DNA from 2 places in the Streptomyces sp. PTL18 genome. Region 2 is predicted to be linked to the other one. Evidence: riboswitches for the same ligand, from Rfam matches in the RefSeq annotation. Region 2 holds a riboswitch; the other holds the start of a gene.
What was found. A riboswitch is a leader RNA that binds a small molecule or an ion and turns the genes downstream of it on or off. The one in region 2 is predicted to bind cyclic di-AMP.
Positions count from the first base shown of each region.

Region 1: it holds a riboswitch for cyclic di-AMP, as region 2 does, so the genes downstream of both, AC5WS8_RS10195 (M23 family metallopeptidase) here and AC5WS8_RS37290 (M23 family metallopeptidase) in region 2, are expected to answer to the same signal.

Region 1 is NZ_JCAJZO010000004.1:251,225-254,957, reverse strand. It holds gene AC5WS8_RS10200 (M16 family metallopeptidase) at 1-1,334, shown strand, start outside; cyclic di-AMP (ydaO/yuaA leader) riboswitch at 1,558-1,708, shown strand; gene AC5WS8_RS10195 (M23 family metallopeptidase) at 1,721-2,473, shown strand; gene AC5WS8_RS10190 (GntR family transcriptional regulator) at 2,677-3,372, shown strand.
Region 2 is NZ_JCAJZO010000046.1:15,272-19,004, forward strand. It holds gene AC5WS8_RS37285 (PP2C family protein-serine/threonine phosphatase) at 268-1,413, shown strand; cyclic di-AMP (ydaO/yuaA leader) riboswitch at 1,629-1,786, shown strand; gene AC5WS8_RS37290 (M23 family metallopeptidase) at 1,798-2,811, shown strand; gene AC5WS8_RS37295 (aldo/keto reductase) at 2,894-3,733, shown strand, end outside.

The DNA of each region.
Region 1 (3,733 bases), on a different contig from region 2:
GGCCCTGGGCGTTCCCGGCGCCCCAGCGCGGCACGCTCGACAACGGCCTGACCGTGCTGCGCTGCCACCGCCCCGGCCAGCAGGTCGTCGCCGTCGAGGTGCTCCTCGACGCCCCCCTGGACGCCGAGCCGGCCGGCCTCGACGGCGTCGCCACGATCATGGCGCGCGCCTTCTCCGAGGGCACCGACAAGCACTCCGCCGAGGAGTTCGCCGCCGAGCTGGAGCGCTGCGGCGCCACCCTCGACTCGCACGCCGACCACCCCGGCGTCCGCCTCTCCCTCGAGGTGCCCGTCTCCCGCCTCCCCAAGGCGCTCGGGCTGCTCGCCGACGCTCTCAGGTCGCCGGCCTTCGCGGACAGCGAGGTGGAACGCCTGGTGCGCAACCGCCTCGACGAGATCCCGCACGAGACGGCCAACCCGGCCCGCCGCGCCGCCAAGGAGCTCTCCAAGGAGCTGTTCCCGGCGGCCTCGCGCATGTCCCGCCCGCGGCAGGGCACCGAGGAGACGGTCGCGAACATCGACGCCGCCGCCGTCCGCGCGTTCCACGAGCGGTATGTGCGCCCGGCGACGTCCACCGCGGTCGTGGTCGGCGACCTCACCGGGATCGATCTCGACGCGCTCCTCGACGACACTCTCGGCGCCTGGACGGGGGAGCCATCCAAGCCGCGCCCGGTGCCCCCGGTGACCGCCGACGACACCGGCCGCGTGATCATCGTGGACCGTCCCGGCGCCGTCCAGACACAGCTGCTCATCGGCCGTATCGGGCCCGACCGCCACGACCGCGTGTGGCCCGCCCAGGTGCTCGGCACGTACTGCCTCGGCGGCACCCTCACCTCCCGCCTGGACCGCGTCCTGCGCGAGGAGAAGGGCTACACCTACGGGGTGCGGGCCTTCGGCCAGGTGCTGCGCTCCGCGCCCGACGGCACGGGCGCCGCGATGCTCGCCATCAGCGGCTCGGTCGACACGCCGAACACCGGCCCGGCGCTCGACGACCTGTGGAAGGTGCTGCGCACGCTCGCCGCCGAGGGCCTGACGGACGCCGAGCGCGATGTCGCCGTGCAGAACCTGGTGGGGGTGGCACCGCTGAAGTTCGAGACGGCGGCGGCCGTCGCGAGCACGCTCGCCGACCAGGTCGAGCAGCACCTGCCGGACCACTACCAGTCGACGCTGTATCAGGAGCTGGCCGCCACGGGCACGGTCGAGGCCACCGCGGCCGTGGTGAACGCGTTCCCCGTGGACCGCCTGGTCACCGTTCTGGTGGGCGACGCCGCCCAGATCAAGGAGCCTGTCGAGGCGCTCGGCATCGGTGAAGTCAGCGTCGTCGCAGCCGAGTAGAAAGCACGCACGCGCGCGTTTCTCGCGCCGTCCCGGGGGCCCCGGTGACCTTCCGTGTCATCGGGGCCCCGCCCGTCGGCGGGTTTGTCCGTATTGCCACAGAGGTTGCCTCTCTGCCCTGTGGGATGCGCTACAAACCCCGTTCTCTGTTTGCTGATTGAAAGCCGGTCCCCTTAGCTTCGTTCGGGCTGTTCGTCAGGCAGTGCGCCGCACCCGCGGCAGCGGACAGTCATCGCCGAGTCCCCGTACGGCGCGAGCCAGGGGAGCCGGGGACCCAAAACCACAGTCCCTGGGGTGAATCGGGCGCAAGCCCGTAGGAGACCTTCCTGCTCCGAACCCGTCAGCTAACCCGGTAGGCGAGAGGGAAGGAAAGGACCAGCCACTTCATGGCGTTCACCTGCGCCACCGGGAAGCACCGTCCCCCCAGCCGTGTGAAGCGTACGACTGCGAACGCCGTCGGCGTCGCCGCGCTCACCACCACCGGTGTCCTCGGCACCCTGGCCGCCCCGGCCCTGGCCGCCGGCGCCCCCGTCCAACAGACCGGACTGCTCCAGGCCGTCACCCTCGGTGACTCGGTCGCCGAGAAGATCGACGCACAGGCCGCCGTCCAGAAGCAGGCCGCCGAGCGGAAGCAGGCCGAGGAGGCCGCGCGCAGGAAGGCCGCCGAGAAGGCCCGGCAGGAGCGGGAGGCCAAGGAGCGGGCCGCACGCGACGCCGAGCGCAGGCGACTCAACACGTTCGTGCCGCCGATCTCCGACTCCTATGTGTCCACCGGCTACAAGACCGGCGGCTCCCTGTGGTCCTCCGGCGCCCACACCGGCATCGACTTCCACGCCGCCACGGGCACGCCCGTGCACGCCGTCGGCTCCGGCACCGTGGTCCGGACCGGCTGGGGCGGTGCGTACGGCAACCAGATCGTCATCAGGATGAACGACGGCACCTACACCCAGTACGGCCACCTGTCGTCCATCGGCGTCTCCGTGGGGCAGCGGGTCACCCCCGGCCAGCGGATAGCCCTCTCCGGGTCCACGGGCAACACCACGGGACCGCACCTGCACTTCGAGGCCCGTACCACTCCCGAGTACGGCTCGGACATCGACCCCGTCGCCTACCTCCGCGCGCACGGCGTGAACGTCTGACGGCCCGCGCCCGCGACGGGCGCGCCCGCACCCGACGGCCCCGGCTGATCAGCCGGGGCCGTCGTGGGCTTTCGAACGGCTGTGTGTCCAAAAAATATGCATGGATTTCAGCTCCCCGTCGGAGATTTTGGTCCGCTGCAATAGAGTCGGTTGAACACGCGCCAATCGCGTACGTTTCACGGGGATTAAGGCGGAGGTCGGTCATGCGTATTCCGGCGCACTCGGTCTGCACGGCGATCCGCGATGACATCGTCGCGGGTGTCTACGAGCGCGGCAGCCGGCTCACCGAGGAACTCCTCGCGCGGCGCTACGGCGTCTCCCGTGTCCCCGTGCGCGAGGCGCTGCGCACCCTGGAGGCCGAGGGCTTCGTCGTGACCCGCCGGCACGCGGGCGCGTGCGTGGCGGAGCCCACCGAACAGGAGGCCGCCGACCTGCTGGAGATGCGGATGCTGCTGGAACCGCTCGGAGCCGCGCGGGCCGCGCAGCGGCGCACCGAGGCCCACCTCAAGGTGCTGCGCGGCCTGGTCAGACTGGGCCAGGAGCGGGCCAGGAGGGGCAACAGCGAGGATCTGCGCTCTCTGGGCGGCTGGTTCCACGAGACGCTGGCGCAGGCCTGCGGGAGCCCCGCGCTGACCTCGACGCTCGCACAGCTGAGGCACAAGATCACATGGACGTACACGGTCGACGCGCCGGCCGACCCCGCGGAGTCCTGGGCCGAGCACGGCGGCATCGTGGACGCCGTCGCACGCGGCGACAGCGAGCGCGCGCGGGCGATCACGGCGCTGCACACGGAACGCTCGACGTCCGCGCACCGGCTCCGCTTTCCGGGCGGTCCGGACCGCCCGGAACGTGTGAGGACTTCGCAACACGGCGTAAACATCTCCGCGCTCCGGCATTAACACGGGCACCGTATACAAAGAGGGATATCCGGCGGGGCCTGTTTTCGGCTGCCTTTTTTGCGCACCTCCGAAAACTTTGGTGCGTCATTTCGGCGCGTCGCGACGACTTCATTCGGGCGCTGCTGAACAAGAACGCCTCACACCATGAGGTGATCGGTCCTGGTGGTGAGCCGAGGCGCGACAGGTGTCACCGAGGCAGGCTTGTTGTCACTTCGCATCGGAACCTGGCTGTGGTTCCGGCAACGCCGGTGCAGGCCGGTCCCCTCAACGCCGGTGCAGGCCGGTCACCTCGTACCGCACGATGTGTCGGGAACTGATGGCAGACCGGACGCTGTCCCCGAAATCCAGCACGGTGTCCCCG
Region 2 (3,733 bases):
CGACGCGGCCGGCCTGACGGCCGGCTTGCCCGGGCCCCTGGAGCCCCGGTAGCCGCCCGAGCCCCTGGAACCACCGAGGAGGCCTCTGGAACCACCAAGGAGGCCCCTGGAACCACCAAGCCCCCTGGAACCACCGAGGAGGCCTCTGGAACCACCAAGCCCCGTCGAACCGCCCAAGCCCCTGAAGTCACCCGACCCTTCGGAGCGCCCGTGCCCGCCCCCGACGCCCCAGCCCCGCTGCCCGCCCCCGGCGCGAGGGAGGCTGCGGTGCCGACGTGCGCCGAGGCCGAGGCGGAAGCCGGGACGGAGGTCGAGGAGCGGGGGATCTCGTACGCGCGGGCCTTCCTGAGCGCCCTGCCCTGGCTGCTGATCGCCGGCGGGGTCTGCTTCGACCTCTTCGCCCCGTCCGACTACACGGCCGGCCCCCTCTTCACCGCCGCGCCGCTCGTGGCCGCTCCGCTGTTCTCGTTGCGCGGCACCGTCCTCACCGGCCTGACCGCCGTCGTGGTGGTCCTCGGGGTCCACCTCGGGCTCGGCGTGCTCGGACAGGCCGGGGAGATCACCGAGGGGGCCACGGTCGTCACCGTCTCGGCCCTCGCCGTCCTCATCAACGTGCTCGTCCGCCGCAACGTGGCCCGCCTCGCCTCCGCCCGCCAGATCGCCGAGGCCGCGCAGCGCGCGGTGCTGCCCGAACCCGCAGACCGGATCGGTGGGCTGGACATCGCCGCCCGCTACGAGGCCGCCCAGGCCGACGCGTTCATCGGCGGCGACCTGTACACCGTCCAGGACTCCCCGCACGGGGTGCGGCTCGTCGTCGGCGACGTACGCGGAAAGGGCATGGGGGCGGTCACCGTCGTGGCCGTGGTGATCGGCGCCTTCCGGGAGGCCGCCGAACAGGAGCCGGCGCTCGAGGCCGTCGCCCAGCGCCTGGAGCGGGCGCTGTCGCGGGACCGCGCCGAGCGCGAGGACCCCGAGGGGTTCGAGGGGTTCACCACCGCGGTGCTCGCCGAGATCCCGCACGGCTCCGGCGTCGTCCGCATCGTCAACCGCGGCCACCCCTCGCCGCTGCTCCTGCTGCCGGACGGCTCCCTGCGCGAGCTCGGGGCCCGTGACCCGGCACCGCCGCTCGGCATGGGCGACCTCGGCGTCCGGCCCGGCCGGGCGGAGGAGTGGGAGTTCCCGCCCGGCTCCATGCTGCTCTTCTACACCGACGGCGTCTCGGAGGCCCGCGACGCGCACGGCCGGTTCTACGACCCCGCCGTCCGTCTCGCCGGCCGGGTCTTCCCCGGCCCCGGCGCCCTGCTGAGCACCGTCACGCGTGAGGTCGCCCGGCACACCGGCGGCCGCGGCACGGACGACATGGCTCTGCTGGCCGTCCGCAGGCCCACGCCCCCGAATGATCACGGTGGGTGATCGAGCGATGCTCCTGTGCATAACAACTGACATACCGTCACTACACATGAGGCTTCCGAGGTGTGGGTGACTCGCCCGTTTTCCTCCGTTCAGGCGGTGAAAGTCCTGGTCGACGAAGGGAAGGGATCTGTCCGAACGGCTTGGAATACAGGCCCCGCGTCTATTAACGTTCGATAACGCAGCGCGGTCGTCCCAGCCGTCACCAGAGGCGGCTCCGTGCGCGCCTGCCGAATCCCGCGAGGGAGCCGGGGAACCACCACCTTGGGGTGAATCGAGCGGATACCGCCGTGGTCGCACGGACGGTATACGCGCGTAGGAGACCTTCCTGCTCCGAACCCGTCAGCTAACCCGGTAGGCGAGACGGAAGGAAAGGAGTGCGCCCACGTGGCGTTCAACCGGCCTGCCCAGAGCACCTCGTCCGCCCCGAACGGCACCCAGACGCTCGGCCTCGCGCCCGGCACCGACGAGGGCCCCTGGGAGGAGTGGAACCCCACCGAGGACTCCCTCCGTCCCGTCCGCGGCCGGCACCGCGTCGCCAAGCAGCGCGGGGGCGGACTCGCCCGCAGCTCCACGGTCCTCGGCGTCGGTGTGATGGCCGCCGTCGGCGCCGGTGGCATGGCCACCGCGCAGTCCGGCAAGCCGCCGGTGTCCATATCGCTGCCGGACCTCTCCTCGGTCACGGAGTCCGCCAAGGCCCTCATCGGTGACGACTCCGGGGCTCCCGGGAGCTCGGCCACCGCGCTCAGCAGCGTCGGCCAGACCGACGCCACGGACGCCTCCGGCTCCAAGGGCGCGGGCGAGGCGCTGCGCGCCCGGATCATGCAGCAGGCCGTGTCCCAGCAGGAGCGGATCGCACGGACGGCGGCGCAGGCCGCCGAGGACGCCGCCGTGAAGAAGGCCGCCGCCGCGGCGGCCAAGGCGCAGGACGACGCGCAGGCCCGGGCCGCCGCGGAGAAGAAGAAGGCCGAGGAGGCCGCGCGGCTCGCCGAACTGGCCAAGCAGTTCACACTGCCGACCTCCTCCTACACCCTGACCTCCCGCTTCGGTGACGCCGGTGCCATGTGGTCCTCCGGCTACCACACCGGTCTGGACTTCGCCGCGCCCACCGGCACGCTCATCAAGGCCGTCCACAGCGGCACGATCACGGCGGCGGGCTGGGCCGGCTCGTACGGCTACCGCACGATCCTCACCCTCGACGACGGCACCGAGCTGTGGTTCTGCCACCAGTCGTCGATCAGCGTGTCGGTCGGGCAGAAGGTCGGCACGGGCGATGTCATCGGCCGCGTGGGCGCGACCGGCAACGTCACCGGGCCGCACCTGCACCTGGAGGTCCACCCGGACGGCGGCGCCGCGATCGACCCGATGGCATGGCTGCAGAGCAAGGGCCTCAACCCCTGACCCCACGCGGCAGCGCGCCCGTTTGCAAGATCTTTGCGGACGCCCGGAAGACCCCGGCCCGGTTCGGGCGTTGACGAGGAGCATGACTTCTCTTCGCAAGCTGGGTTCGTCCGATCTCGAGGTCTTCCCCCTGTCCCTCGGTGGGAACGTCTTCGGCTGGACCGCCGACGAGACGCAGTCCTTCGCCGTCCTCGACGCCTACGCGCAGGCGGGCGGCAACTTCGTCGACACGGCCGACGTGTACTCGGCCTGGGCGCCGGGCAACAAGGGCGGTGAGTCCGAGACCGTCATCGGCAAGTGGCTCAAGGCGCGCGGCAACCGCTCCGACGTCCTCATCGCCACCAAGGTCAGCCAGCACCCCGACTACCGGGGCCTGACCGCCGCCAACATCAAGGCGGCGGCCGACGCGTCCCTGCGCCGTCTGGGCACCGACTACATCGATCTCTACTACACCCACTTCGACCAGCCCGAGGTGCCGGTCGAGGAGATCATCGGCGCGCTGGACGAGCTGGTGAAGGCGGGCAAGGTGCGCGCCATCGCCGCCTCCAACATCTCCGCCGAGCGCCTCCAGGAGTCGCTGGACTTCTCCGACCGGGAGAACCTGGCGCGGTACGTGGCGCTCCAGCCGCACTACAACCTGGTCTCGCGCGACACCTACGAGGGGACGCTGCAGGACGTCGCCTCCCGGGCCGGGCTCGCGGCGGTTCCGTACTACGCGCTCGCGTCGGGCTTCCTGACCGGTAAGTACCGGCCGGGTACGACGGTGGAGTCGGCGCGCGCGCAGGGCGCGGGCAAGTACCTGGAGACCGAGCGCGGGCAGCGGGTCCTGTCGGCACTGGACGAGGTCGCCGAGGCCCGGGGCGCCGAGATCCCGACGGTGGCGCTCGCCTGGCTGGCGGCCCAGCCGACGGTCGCGGCCCCG